Regions from separate parts of the Paenibacillus sp. NPDC056579 genome, predicted to be linked through region 1. Evidence: a T-box and tRNA genes for the amino acid it is inferred to sense, from the RefSeq annotation. Region 1 holds a T-box; the other holds one or more tRNA genes.

Region 1 (4,208 bases):
TGAAGTGCTGTCCGACCTGCTGTTCAACGGGCTGAACTTGTTTTTCATCCTCGTCGTGTTTAACCATACGAAGGCGATCGGCGATTGGAACGAGCAGCAAATTTTGTTCATCTACGGTTACTTTATGGTGCCATACGGTATTTTTATTACCTTTTTTAACTTGTGGAGCTTCAGCGAACGCTACATTGTTAAAGGAGAGATGGACCGGATTTTGACGCGTCCCGCCTATAATCTGGTGCAGCTGATGCTGGAAAATATGGACCCCTCGTCGCTGTTCAGCGCCTTGACTGGCTTTCTCATCATGGTGTACTCCTGGTCCCATCTGGGACTGGACCTGACCTGGTACGATCCGTTCGTGTTCGTGCTTCTGGTAGCCGGCTCAATCATGATCTACGGAGGCGTGTATATTTTCTTTACATCGCTGTCGTTTTTCTCCGATTCCCCGACGGGCATCCTGCCGCTGTTGTGGAATTTGCAAAATTACGGCCGTTATCCGGTGACGATTTATAACAAGCTGATCAGCCTGTTATTGACGTGGGTGCTGCCGTTCGGCTTCGTCGGCTTTTATCCGGCGGCATACTTCCTCGACCGTGAAAATTGGGGGATGTTCGCGCTGCTGACGCCGGTAGTCGGCGCGGTGTTCCTGACAATAGCGCTGCTCATCTGGAATTTCGGCGTCAAACGGTACCGCGGCGCCGGATCGTAACGGTGTATTCGCGGTTCAGGATTTCTTTCGGCTGTGCATGTGACCCAAAATAAAGTCGGCTCCGAGGCTTGATTAGCCTGGAGCCGGCTTTTTTTTCAGAGAGGACAGGGGAGCGCGGTCTGTGGGGGCTCTGAGGTGCGGGGTATCCATTCGATTACCCGTTGCGCAGCCGGTCAAGCTCCTCCTCGATACGGCCGGTATCGATGCGTTCGTACAACGCCTCCGACGAATGAAGCGGGGCGAGAGGAGGAACCTCCGTATAACCCCAGCCCGGCTCGTCAATTCCCAGAGAGGCGCGGATCGTCTCGCACGAAAACGGCAAAAACGGCGAGAGCAGGTTGGACAGATTGGCGATTATCTGTACACACGTATACAGCGTATCCCCGCAGTCGGCGGGGCTTTCCTTGAATTGCATCCACGGCTTGCGCTCGTCGAAATATTTGTTGGCGCTGCGGATGAATGCGAAGACCGCTTCCAGCGCTTCTTTGCATCGGCCGGCTTCCAGCAGCTCCGCCGCTGTTGCATATAGCGACTCCAAGCGTAGTTTCACCTCGGGATCCATGATCCCTGAAGGGATCCGGCTATCAAAGGACTTGCCTATAAACTTCAAGGTCCGATTGACGAAGTTGCCGAAAGCGCCGAGCAGCTCCCCGTTATGGCTGTGAATGAACTCGCGCCACGAAAAGTCCGTATCCCGATGTTCCGGCCCGTTGGCGGTCAGGAAATACCGGATCGAATCCGGATGGTACCGATCCAGCAGGTAAGGCAGCCATACCGCCCAGTTGCTGCTCGTGGAGAACTTCCGGCCCTCCAGCGTCAAATATTCGCTGGACCATATGGCATCGGGCAGGCGAAGCTGTCCTGCGCCGGCGCCGAGCAATATTGCGGGCCATATCAGCGTATGGAACGGGATGTTGTCTTTGCCGTGCACATAGTACGCCGCGGCCTCTTCGGACCAGAACGGCTTCCAGTCGGTGCCGTTCAATTCGGCCCAATGCATGCTGGCGGATAAATAGCCGCTTACGGCTTCGATCCAGACGTAAATCTTTTTCCCCTCGAAGCCTTCGAGGGGCACATCGACGCCCCATGGCAGGTCGCGGGTAGCGGCGCGGTCGTGCAGCCCCTCGTCGAGATATCTCCGCGTTAGCCGCACTGCATTGTCCCGCCAGCCGACGGCCTGGGAAGCATACTCCTCCAGCCGGCTCTGGAGCTTCGACAGAGCGAGGAAATAATGATCCGTCTCGCGCCGTGTCGGTGAGCTGCCGCACAGCTTGCAGGCCGGCTCCAGCAAGTCCGACGGATCGAGCAGCGCGGAGCAGGCGTCGCATTGATCGCCGCGGGCGACGCTCCGGCAATGCGGACAGCGGCCCTCCACGTAACGGTCCGGCAAAAATCGATCGCAGACGGCACAGAACGTCTGCTCTACGGCTTTTTTGTACAGGAAGCCATGGTCCAGCAGCTTCAAGAACAGCTCCTGTACGACCCGATGATGGAACGGATCGTCCGTGCGCGTATACAAATCGTACGAGAAGCCGAGTCTCCGGAAGCACTCGGCGAACTCCTCGTGATACCGGCTCGCGATAGCTTGCGGCACGACGCCTTCCTGGGCGGCACGGATGGCGATCGGCGTTCCGTGGCAATCGCTCCCGGATACGTACAGCACCTTCTCCCCCTTGAGCCGGAAATACCGGGCGGCAATATCTCCCGGCAGCAAGCTCGCTACGCGTCCCAAGTGAAGCGAGCCGTTCGCGTACGGCCAAGCTCCTCCAATGAATATGTTCATCTTTAACAGCCTCCTTTTTTATTAAATACAGGTTTAAAAAGTCCGTTTTCAGAACCGAGAAGGTTGGACTTCCCGGCTTCGTTCAAGATTCGATGTCGAATGACTACCCGCTATTTCTTCGTTATCAAAGCGGACTTTTTAAACAACCTCTAAAAACAAAAAACTCCCGTCCCCGAAAGGACGAGAGTATGACTCACGTGTTACCACCTCAATTTATCCGCATTTCGCAATACGGACCTCTTCAGGTACGGCACCGCAGGCGGTGGTATACCCTAGCACGGTAACGGGTGCGCCCGATGCAGCCTACTTCCCGGCGAACACGCAGACCGGGGTTCGATGCACAGCTCAGAGACCATATTCATCGGACGTTTTCTTTGCTCCTTTTCAGCTGCCGGAGCTCTCTGTTCAAAGAATTCGTTCCAACTACTCTTTCTCATCAAAGCTTTTTCCATTTATTCCTTAGTAACCCATTATATCCAGATTGGAACGAAAAGCAATAGGGAAGAACCCAGCTTGCGAGAGTAAATTTTCAGCGAATTTTCAGCTAATATTTAGCAAATACTCATTTTAGCGTAAAAGTTCGTTCACAATTGCCTTGTATACTGGAAAGGTAGGGAGAAGAGAAGGTCCTATCAGAGATAAAGATAAACAAAAGCGGCACAGAAGCCGCATAAGTTCGGTAGGATTCAGAGCAATGGAGGAAACCGTATGGTGGAGAGAAATCAAAGAGAGAGAAAGAGCAGCTTTGCGGGAACGCGGCCAACCGGCCGTATCCTGCAAAGAGGCGGATTGCTGCTAATGGCATGCGCGCTGGCTGTTACGGCCGGCTGCGGCAAGAAGCCTGTGGACCAGACACAGACCCAGACGAAGCTGCCTGAGGCGCAATCGCCTTATTCGGGTACGGAAGTGGTGCAGGCCATCCAAAAAGCGAAGCCGCTTGACTACTGGCCTACGAACGGGTGGAAGACGGCGGCGCCGGAAGAACACGGTATCGATTCCGCCGGTTTAGCGGCTATGGTCGATCAAATGAAGGACAAGAACGTTCACAGCTTCGCGCTTGTGCGGGGCGGCTATTTGCTTGCGGAAGGGTACAGCCGCGATTGGGATGCGGAGAAGCGGCAGTCGGTGCTGTCCGTTACCAAAAGCTTCACCTCCGCATTAACGGGGATGCTGATTGAAGATAAGATCATCAAGAGCGTGGATCAGAGGCTGAGAGATTATTTCCCTGAAACGGCATCGGATTCGAAGAAGGCGGACATTTCGATCAAGAATGTGCTCACTATGACCTCGGGACTCGAGTGGGATAATACCGGAGAACGTTCATCCAACGAGATGATGGAGTCTCCGAACTGGGGCCAGTATATACTGGAACGTAACGTCGTCACCGAACCGGGGTCGGTATTTAAATACAGCAACGGCAACGCCCATCTTATGGCGGTCCTGCTGCAGAAGGCGCTCGGGATCCCTCTCAGCAGCTTCGCCAAGAGCAAGCTGCTGGACCCGATGGGCATCAAAAACGTAACCTGGGGCCAAGATCCGCAAGGCGTCCTGGGCGGAGCCTGGGGACTTAATCTTACCACCAGAGATATGGCCAAGTTCGGCTTGATGTACTTGCATAACGGCAAGTGGGAGAACGATCAGATCGTTCCCGCCTCTTGGGTGGAGACCTCGGTTCAACCGCAGACAAAGGTCACTTACGATAACGGCACAACCGGGGAT
Region 2 (4,208 bases), on a different contig from region 1:
GCTGTCGACGACGCAGCGAAGATCAAGGCGGGTATTCCGCAGGCTGGAGAGTACGTCGTGCAGCTCGTCATTGCCCAATCCTTGCGCAACGGTAAGGTGAGGGGTGAAGGCTGCAGGTTTGTTCGTGTGTTCTCCTGGCAAAAGAACGCCTTGGATCGTATCGTACAGCCTTTGTATCGGATACGGATCCGAAAGAGCCATGAAGATGACATTTTGAACGGGATAGAAGGTGGAAAACCGGTTAAAATGCAGCTCGGACCGTTTCATCCCGGCCAATGCGCCTGTTATGCGTCCGATAATGGACTGCAGCTGCTCCTCGCTCCATGCTTCCTTGCGGATCAGGCTCAAATGCGGCCGAATATTCGGATAGTGAGGGTCGTATCTGCGGCGGTAGTGGTTCGCGAATTGTTCAATTTCTTTGGATGGAAAGACGGATATGCCATACATCAGAATCCCTCCCAAGAATAGATTTCGTTTCCCTACATGTATTCATATTATACCTCTGTTCCCTTACGCATCCAAGTGGAAAACATTTTTAACAGCATGTTCATACAATAGGATAAACACTATTATCTTCGTGCGAGGGGCGTATGAATTATGAAGCGTCAAGTTCACAGCCAGGAAGTCAGAGCCGCCGTGTACCAAAAGCTGAACGAACGCGGAGTGAAGATAGAAGATATTGCGTTTATCGTGCACCAGATGCAAAGCCCCTATAATCCCTCTCTAAGGCTTGAGGATTGTGTAGAATCCATTCATGCGGTTCTGCAAAAAAGAGAGCTTCAGCATGCCATTCTGGTGGGGATAGAGCTGGATTTGATGGCAGAAAAAGGGATGCTTTCTGAACCTCTTCAATCGATTATCGAATCGGACGAGGGGCTGTTCGGCTGCGATGAGACTTTAGCCTTGGGAGCCGTGCTGACGTATGGAAGCATCGGGGTCACTACGTTCGGTCACCTCGATAAACAGAAGATCGGCATTATCAAGGAGCTGGACACCAAAGCGGGAGTCAAGGTTCATACGTTTTTGGACGACCTGGTCGCCAGCGTTGCGGCTTCCGCTTCAAGCCGTCTTGCGCATCATCAAAGAGATCATATGGAAAAGCGAACCGGAACGGACCTTCCACCGGCTCAAGGAATCCAAGGCTTATAAGTTAGCCTCCATATGTGGGCGTCTCATATATCGGTGCATATCCAGCGGAATAAAGCGGCTTAGGATTTAGTAAGACCAAATAAGGATGTTTCTTTTTGGTTATGCTACTAATGATTAATCAATCGATCATGAATAGGCAAAATCAGATAAACGGAGTGACACGCACATGAATTGGATCTATTGGGGGAAGCTGTACGAAACGAAATTCCAGGCAGGTTGTTTAGCCAAAAGAATGGAAGAAGACTGGTGGATTTACGGATATGAATGTCCCCAGGAGGTAGAGGTGTTCCGGTCCAAAAAAGGGCGTTTTGGCGTAAGGTATATCGTCTAAAAAAAATATGAAGTTTTTTCTTGACAATTATTCGCAGATTATTGTATGATTGGATTCGTCGCTAAGAAAGACTAGCTAACTAACGCGGGGTGGAGCAGCCCGGTAGCTCGTCGGGCTCATAACCCGAAGGCCGCAGGTTCAAATCCTGCCCCCGCAACCAATTTTTTTTGTGGGCCCTTAGCTCAGTTGGTTAGAGCGGTCGGCTCATAACCGATTGGTCGGGGGTTCGAGTCCCTCAGGGCCCACCAACAATCATGAACTTTGTTTGTGATTTTGCCGGAGTGGCGGAATGGCAGACGCACAGGACTTAAAATCCTGCGGGGGCGACCCCGTACCGGTTCGAGTCCGGTCTTCGGCACCATATTTCATTAGCGTACATAACGAACCTTGTGCAGCTTTCATGCTTTTTGCATGACGGAGGCGCAAGGTTTTTTTGACAACAATAGAATTTATAAGTTTCCGAGGTAATCGGATGCAAATTCTATTTGGCGATAAAACCTACCTCTCAACGCGGTCGTTCATCTTTGAAAGGCCTCGGTAGGGGGTTTCTCATTACTATGAAGTCTCAAAAAAAATTCAAATTCGATCAAACCGAATAGGGCTCGGAGCCGTTTCCTAAGATGAAGGTTTGCAATACTACACATCTTGGGAGGTAGATTGAATATGAAGCGACACGGCTTGGCGGCAATAGGAATTGCAGGAGCTTTATTGTGGGGATCCGCATTCCAGATACCGGCATGGGCGGCGGATAACGCAGCCTCTGCCAATGTGAAGACAGCGGCGCAGGTTGCGGAAGAGCTTGGCATTCTGCAAGGAGATGGTAACGGAGTGTCCGACGCCTATTTATCCAAGACGACGACCAGGCTGCAGTCGGCAATTCTTTTCTTGCGTCTGAAAGGTCTTGAGCATGCTGCCATGGAGTTTCGCAGTGCAGATAATTTTTCAGATGCCAATCAAGTGAATGACGCCAACAAATCAATCCTGGCATATTTAAAAGCGAATCCGCAGCTCGGCTGGACCGGAACGGGCAACGGTGCGTTCGAGCCGTCTGCACTTATCACTTCGTCCCAGTACTACAAGGTCCTTCTGGAAACGTTGGGATATAAGCAGGATTCCGACTTCCGGTACGAGGATGTGCTGGATTATGCGAAACAAGTCGGTCTATCCCGGATAGCAGATGCTGGCTCCCTTCGTAACGACCATATCGCTACAGCGACGGTAGAAGCGCTAGCCCTTAAGGTGAAAGGAAGCGGGAAAACGCTTGCGGATTTGCTGTCCGAGCAGAAGGTGATCGATCCGGCTAAAGCGGAGTCGGCCAAGAGAGTATCTCTTCGTGTGGCTGACGATAAGTCGTTAGGATCTTACTTGACGGATCAGAGTGGAAGAACCTTGTATGTGTTTGCAAAGGACACCCAAAACGTAAGCGCATGCAAAGATCAATGTGCGGTTAACTGGCCCGTATATTATGAGAACAACCTATGGGTTCCTTCAGAGCTGCATGCGTCAGATTTCCAAACGATAATCCGGGAAGACGGAAAACAACAGCTAACATACAGAGGTCAGCCGTTATATTATTACATAAACGATGAAAAACCGGGGGACGTGAAGGGTCACGGGGTCAATAATTTATGGAAGGCAGCCGGCTATTCGGCTGTTCAAGTTACTAACCATGATAAGGGCGGAACCATGCTGACGAATTCTAAAGGGAGGACGTTGTACACGTTCACCAAAGACAGCTTGGAGAAGAGCGCATGCTATGGCGCATGTGAAGCCAATTGGCCGATATTTTACTCCAGTCATGCTCCGCTATCCGGCGGGTTTGCTGCAGACGATTTTGGAACGATATCGCGTGAGGACGGGACCAAGCAAACGACATTCCGAGGTCAGCCGCTTTATTATTTCTTCAAGGATGAAAAGGCCGGCGATATGCTGGGGCAAGGCTTGAATAACGTCTGGTTCATCGTCGATCCGTCAGCAAAATAATTAAGCTTGACTGCCCGAAGGCTTGACTGTCCGAGCCGGAGGGCTCTTTTTGCCAAATGAAACTGGTTTGAGGAGCGCTTACACGTGCAAACCTATACGGATGAGCAGTTGATGCAACTGATTAGAGAAAAGCATAGTTTTGCGCTGCGCATGCTGTACGACCGGTATGTGCGCCTTGTATATTCTTTTGCCGTAAAATCGGGAGTCGACGCGCAGCTCGCCCATGACATCGTCCAGCAGGTATTTACAAGAATTTGGGTGACGGAGAAGGGATACGACTCGGGAAAGGGGCAGTTTGTCAACTGGCTTTTGACCATCACAAGAAATATGACGATAGATCATTTGCGCAAACAAAGAAACCAACAACGGTTCGTCTCCTATGAGGTCATTACAGATTCGGAGCTTGGTGCGGGCCGTCCGGAGGATTGTCTTCAAGATACGGTATCGATGCGGATGCTGAAAGATGAAATTAAGAGTGCCTACAGATATTTATCCGAAAAGCAAATTCAGCTTCTCCGTCTCTTTTACTGGGAGGGCTATACGTTAAGTGAAATTGCGGAAAGCAAGGGAGAGCCGCTGGGGACGGTCAAAAACCGGCTGCATCAAACGCTCAAGACGTTACGTCAGCATCTGAAATCTTACGGGGAGGAGTGAACCGTTATGACCGAAACGAATAAACGCTGCGCCCAATTGGTGCCTTATTTTTTGAAGGAGCTTTCGATCGAGGATACGCAAGCTTTCACCG

Evidence for each region. The T-box of region 1 lies ahead of metG (methionine--tRNA ligase). A T-box ahead of a tRNA ligase gene usually reads a tRNA of that ligase, here a tRNA-Met.
Region 2: it encodes a tRNA-Met, which carries the amino acid that the T-box ahead of metG (methionine--tRNA ligase) is inferred to sense. The anticodon was not compared.

The regions. Positions count from the first base shown of each region.
Region 1 covers NZ_JBHTVD010000017.1:79,642-83,849, reverse strand. Annotated here, with positions in the region: gene ACFQ88_RS36825 (ABC transporter permease) at 1-706, shown strand, start outside; gene metG (methionine--tRNA ligase) at 861-2,489, opposite strand; T-box leader at 2,663-2,938, opposite strand; gene ACFQ88_RS36815 (serine hydrolase domain-containing protein) at 3,198-4,208, shown strand, end outside.
Region 2 covers NZ_JBHTVD010000003.1:290,155-294,362, reverse strand. Annotated here, with positions in the region: gene ACFQ88_RS13930 (2'-5' RNA ligase family protein) at 1-447, opposite strand, end outside; gene ACFQ88_RS13925 (phosphatidylglycerophosphatase A family protein) at 598-1,149, shown strand; gene ACFQ88_RS13920 (hypothetical protein) at 1,316-1,480, shown strand; tRNA gene ACFQ88_RS13915 (tRNA-Met) at 1,564-1,640, shown strand; tRNA gene ACFQ88_RS13910 (tRNA-Ile) at 1,652-1,728, shown strand; tRNA gene ACFQ88_RS13905 (tRNA-Leu) at 1,756-1,841, shown strand; gene ACFQ88_RS13900 (hypothetical protein) at 2,144-3,463, shown strand; gene ACFQ88_RS13895 (sigma-70 family RNA polymerase sigma factor) at 3,548-4,117, shown strand; gene ACFQ88_RS13890 (anti-sigma factor) at 4,124-4,208, shown strand, end outside.